DNA from 2 places in the Methylobacterium sp. CM6244 genome. Region 1 is predicted to be linked to the other one. Evidence: predicted binding sites of a transcription regulator. Region 1 holds the regulator's gene; the other holds the start of a gene.
What was found. The regulator LexA, encoded in region 1, represses DNA repair genes until DNA is damaged. The targets are predictions, from matches to a motif close to TGTTCNNNNTGTGTTCNG.

Region 1 (2,914 bases):
CCTGCGTGAGCACTTTCCAGAATTCTATGAAGGACGCCCGTCGGATCATCTCGACGAGTATTCGGAAGCCAACATTCGCTTCCACCAGAAGATCATTTCGCTCGGCCAGTGCGACGTGATCAAAGACATCACCAGCAACCTGCTGATGCATGTCCGCGGTATTCGCAACACCGCGCTGCGTCAGGGGGAACGCGCGGCCAACTCGATCAAGGAACACGTGGCGATCATCAAGGCATTGGAAGCGCGCGATGCAGATCTGGCGGAACGCCTCGTGCGCGAGCACGGCCTCGGCCTCGCCAGCCATGTCGAGAAATATGGTGACTATCTCGACTGATCGACGCTGCCGCCAGAGTACCCGCCATATCGCATGGCTCCCCGGCCGTCGGTGACCGACTAAGTCATCGGCGGGGACTGGGCGCGCGGCTCCGCCGGACACCGCGAAGGCCCGCCATACAGTGGCGGGGTAAGCCCCCGCGGCACGAAGCCCCTTCGGATGATTGAAGGGCCCGGCGGGTGATACCGGCGGACGCCAAGCCGGCCCGCGGTAAGGCCGCTTGAGCGGAACATTGCACCTCAGGAACAAACTCTACCACCGGGTTAACGGAACCCTTGCAGAACACTTGCGGAACGTCTACCGTGTTCGTGTTTTGTTTCAGCGGCGTTAGTCGCGGCCATTGGCTTCAGTGGAAGAGTGATCTGTATGTTGACGCGTAAGCAGCTGGATCTTCTCCAATTCATCCAACAACGGATGCAGGAGAGTGGTGTCCCGCCCTCCTTCGACGAGATGAAGGACGCCCTCGATCTCAAATCGAAGTCGGGGATCCACCGGTTGATCACGGCCCTCGAAGAGCGCGGATTTCTGCGTCGTTTGCCGAATCGCGCCAGGGCGATCGAAGTGATCCGGATGCCTGAGAGCCTGACCGGTGCACCGGCGTCGAAGCCCGCTCCCGCCGGTGAAGTTCGCCGCTTCACGCCGAGCGTCGTCGAAGGCGGTCGGTCCAAGGCGATGCCGTCCCTGCGCCAGCCAACGACCCAGGCCCAGGACGAGAGCGGAAGGTCGATCACAATCCCGGTCATGGGACGGATCGCGGCCGGCACGCCGATCTCCGCCATACAGAACCAGAGCCATTCCGTGACGCTATCACCGGACTTCCTGGCCGGCGGCGAACATTACGCGCTGGAGGTCCGTGGCGATTCGATGATCGAAGCGGGTATCCTCGATGGTGATCTTGTCGTGATCAAGAAGCAGGACACTGCGAATACGGGCGACATCATCGTTGCCCTCATTGACGATGAAGAGGCCACATTGAAGCGCCTGCGTCGCCGCGGTTCCTCCATCGCTCTGGAAGCGGCAAACCCAGCCTACGAGACGAGGGTTCTGGGTCCGGATCGTGTTCAGATCCAGGGGCGGCTCGTCAGCCTGGTCCGTCGTTACTGAAGCCCGTCCGACTGCGTTTCGGATGACGGATCGCCGTCGTCGCCCTCGGGTTCTATGGGTTTCGGACTTGGTCCCGATTCCTTCGGAGGCGAAGGGGACGGCGTGACGACAGCGACCGCCCGCCGCCATGGCGGACGAGAATGAGGTTGGTGGGCGGACGTGACCTGCGGTCCTTCAGGGCCGAAACGGATGGCGGTGGCGCCGCGTAGGGCTAGGTATGCGCGATCGATGACGAAGCCGGCCCGGCAGTCTTTGGGAGCGTCACGGCGGGCGATGATCACACTCGCCCGTTCGCAATCCTCCGCGAAGGCCCGCTTGTCCTTGACGAGGGCGACGATCCGACCCGGTCCTAACTCGACGACGCATCCGACGGTATCGCATCGGCTTCTCGGCGAGGCTGCGACGGCGGCGACTTTCCGCGAATCGCCATCCGCCTTGAGCCATTGTTCGAGGACGAAGGCCGGCGGGCTGCCGAGAATGCTCAATCGGCCGTCCCCGTCGCGGAAGGCTGCACCGCCACCCTCACGGTCGATGTAGACGTCGTAACGCGGCGGCATGGTAGCGAGCACGACACCGAGAGCGGCCGGAGCAAGGCCGATCCAGCGTAAGCTCGAGACGGGAAGTGTCAGCAGGAGCAGAGCGAGAGCAAGCAGGCAGAGTGCCGTGCTGCCATAGGCCGGGACGACGAGCGTGGCGTGTCCGAACCCGCTGATCCAGCCGGAGATCGTGAGCATCCCGCGTACGGCGAGCCCCATCGCCCACCAGACCGGCTGGTCCAGTGCGAAGGGATAGGCGAGGATCCCAAGAACCGCCGCCGGCATCACCGCCAGGGAGACGAGGGGCAAGGTCAGGGCATTGCCGACGATGCCGAAGGGCTGGACGGTCTGGAAATGATAGGTCGCGAAGGGCGCCGTGGCGATCTGGGCGATCAAGGTCGTCGCCAGCGTGCCAAGGACCGCGACAGCCAGAAACCGCCAGGTTCGGGCCAAGAGGCCCGCACCTTCGCGTGGCGGCATCCAGCGATTGAGCGCACCGGCGCAAGCGATGAGGCCCGCAACCGCGCCGAACGACATCTGAAAGCTCGGGCCGAGAATCCCGTCCGGCTCGCGCGCGAGGGCGATGAGGGCAGCGAGCGCGAGGTTTCGCATGCTCAAAGCCGGGCGATCTACCAGGATCGCGCCGAGCATCACCAACGTCATGATGAGCGAGCGTTCGGCAGCGATATCCCAGCCCGAGAAGACGCAATAGGCCGTGACACCCACCATGGCGAAGCCGGCGGCGATCTTCTTGATCGGCCAAACCAGGGCGAGCCCCGGAATGAGGGCGAGCAGCGCGCGGACGAGCCAGAACACGACGCCGGCTGCGAGCACCATGTGGAGGCCGGAAATCGAGACGACGTGGTGAATTCCCGCCGCACGCAGAACCTCGTTGGTCTCGGCATTGATGAGGCCGCGCTTGCCCGTTACGAGGGCGGCG
Region 2 (2,914 bases), 1.6 Mb from region 1:
CGGATCTGGGCCTTCGGGACGTGCGAGCATGGATCTCCTACTGGAACCGCGAAAAACGGTCCGGGGCAAAGCCCATTTCGCGGGCGATGTTGGGGTTGGGCAGCGATTCCATCTGGACCGCGATCCGGGCGTCCTCGATCACTTCGTCGGGCGTCGTGCAGTCGGGATGCCCCGGCCGGCAGTGGTTCGGCCAGGCGCCCGACCAGTGGCCGCGGAAGTGCTCCGAGGCGAGGTGAACCTGTTGGGCCCGGATCATTTCCGGCGTCACGGTGGTGGGCTTCCGCTGGATGCCCGACACGGTGCGGACCTGCTTCGGAGCTGCTTCGAGCCGATCCTTCGCCGACCGGCGAATCCAGCCGACCAGGGATTTCCAGCTCCGGGGCCGGAATCCCGGATCCGCCATGGCTGCCGCGATGCCGGCCTCGACATCGTCGCGGGTCTCCGACAGCACTGCGCCAGGCTGTCCTGCCAGGACCCGCAGCGTATCAGCGACCGTCCTACCGAAGCCTGCGCTCATCGCAACACGAGCGAGGTTGTCCTAATCGTCACGATGACTGAGCCGTCGTCCTGCTCGTCCCAGACGAAGGTGTCCTTCGCCCCGGGCGGGACAGTGATCTCGATGTTCTCGGCCGTGCGGTATTTCCGCGGTCCCGTCGATGGCAGCGATCCGTGGTCGAACGGGAAGCCCTCGCCATCGACGTCGTTGGCCGCGAGCTGGGCGTCCCAGGTCGACCGGACGGCCTCGGTACCGCCGGCACCGAACAAGTCAGAGAATACCTGCTCGGCGTCGAACTCTTGACGACGTAGGGCGATGTCGGTCAGCCGCTCGCGCCACTGGGCGCACACCTGCGGCGGCAGTTCGGTGGCATGGGCGCGGACCGTCGCCAGGACGGCCCTGACCACCGCGTCCGTCAATTCAGGAGCCTCCTTAGCGCGCCGCGCCCCGAGGAACTCCTGGAAGAAGTCGGTGATGCCTGATCGCTTGCTATGGTCGATCACGACAAGCTTGCCTTCATCGTCGCCGAGCTCAATCAACGCCGATTTCTGGAGCGCTTTTTTGTTCTCGGTCAGGGGGTTCAGGACCTCCGCCAGCGTCGCGTCGGCATCCTCCTCGACGATGTCGATCACCTGCCCACCGTGGTCGAACTTGATGAGCGAATAGAAGCGGCGGCCCCCCGCCCTGAGGATTGCCACCATCAGGATCCCGCGCTTGAAACGCCCGTCGTGCTTGGTCTGGTCGTCCTCGCGATGGAACTGGCGGGCGAGCTCCTTGGACATCTCGACGAACGTCGTCGGGTCGTCCTCCGCGCCCCGCAGGGCGGCAAGTGTCGGCGAGGCGTGGTCGAAGACGAAGCGGTTGCCCTTGAGCGTGTCGATGACGCGCGCCACGAAGAACGGCTCGAACTTCCCGATGTGCACCCTGTTACGAAGCGTCGGATCTGGCTTCCCGTGATGAACGGAGTGGAAGATGAAATGCTCGACCAGCAGCGTCGCCTTTTCCTCGTCGGTCAACACCGGCATCCGGTCCGCTCCCCCTTGGTAACCGGTGGCCCTGCCAACGCGGTTCGCAGTTTGTTCTAGTTAGCACGATTCCCGGCATCGGATAGGCCGAGCCCGACCACGCCGCCGGCGCATGCGGTCATCGGACCGCATCGAGCGTGACTTCCGGGACGGTGCGTGGCGGCTTTTCTCGCGGGGACCACACGCGGATGATCGCCTCGGGCGGGATCGGCATCCGAACCGTGAAGGCGTTGTGGAAGACGGTCCGGTAACACCCACCCATGACCGTGGCGTTGGCGCGATGTGCGCCTATCACCTCCGGGTCGTGGATCGCCTATGGCAATGTCGTATCCCTTCTACTTTCGGTCCCAAGCACGCTCCGCGTATCTGAGGACGCGCGGACCGAAGAGCCAGTCCAAGACCACCCGGGCTCGATCCGGCTTGCCGAGCTGGAACGCGGTGTAAAGGAAGTCGCGACCGTCCACCGCGACGGACCTCGATCGGTGCCGCGAACTCCATCAGCACCGGCGTGTCGTCCTTGTCGGTGCGGTTGTGTCGCCAAGCGTGGTGCACCGCCCCGTCGATCTCCCCGCAGGCGCAGAGCGCCGGATGCTCGACGATGTGCTTCCCGTGCGTGTCGTCGAGCGACAGGTCGGGCTTGTCAAAGAGGACGTCCGGGTCGGGCGGAGGTTGCTGACCCATTAGTCAGGAGCGCCCGCTCTCCCGAAAACCGCCTGAAAGGATGGGCGCCACTGGGACTTAAGCGCCAAGCGTCCGGTTCGGAGTTGACGCAGGAGGTGGCTGGCGGCCGCGGTGAGTGCGAAGCCATTTTGCGTCGCAGTCCAGACGAATGTCCGACTTCCTGACCTTGGTGCGGGAAAGCAGACTAGCAAAAATCTACTCAACCCCGCCATTCGTCATCGCCGCTGTGCGCCATGAGCTGAAGTTGGCTGCCTGTCCGGAAGCGGACGTTCCGCATCCGACCCGACTCGGCCGCTCATTCCGTTGTCTCGGTTGCCTGTAAGCGTGTATCGGACGGCTCCACGACGCGCGTGCCGCGACGCAAGCTCTGCGGCGTTTGACCGAACATGCGCAGGAAAGCCCGCCGCATCCGATTGCGATCGGCAAAGCCGGTGTCGCGCGCAACGACATCCATCGCATGGCGTCCGTCTTCGAGCATGCGTTGCGCGGCCTCCAGGCGGAGGCGCTCTACGGCCTTGGCCGGGGATTGTCCGGTCTCCTCGCGAAAGATCCGGCTGAATTGGCGGGGACTTACACTCGCGGCGTCAGCAAGCTCCTCGACGGTCAACGGATTCGCCAGATGCTCTCGAGCGTATACGAGCGCGCGGCGGACGCGGTCGGAGCGGGGCTCCAACTCCAAGAGTGCCGAGAACTGGGACTGACCGCCTGGGCG

Region 2: a site for LexA is predicted at 1,563-1,580, ahead of ACYQML_RS03715 (nucleoid-associated protein). Genes of this name have one in related genera too.

Annotation. Positions count from the first base shown of each region.
Region 1 is NZ_CM139247.1:2,394,656-2,397,569, reverse strand. Features, by position in the region: gene ACYQML_RS11080 (GntR family transcriptional regulator) at 1-334, shown strand, start outside; gene lexA (transcriptional repressor LexA) at 701-1,438, shown strand; gene ACYQML_RS11070 (ComEC/Rec2 family competence protein) at 1,432-2,914, opposite strand, start outside.
Region 2 is NZ_CM139247.1:810,924-813,837, reverse strand. Features, by position in the region: gene ACYQML_RS03725 (hypothetical protein) at 1-30, opposite strand, end outside; gene ACYQML_RS03720 (hypothetical protein) at 38-517, opposite strand; gene ACYQML_RS03715 (nucleoid-associated protein) at 514-1,521, opposite strand; gene ACYQML_RS03710 (GlxA family transcriptional regulator) at 2,498-2,914, opposite strand, start outside.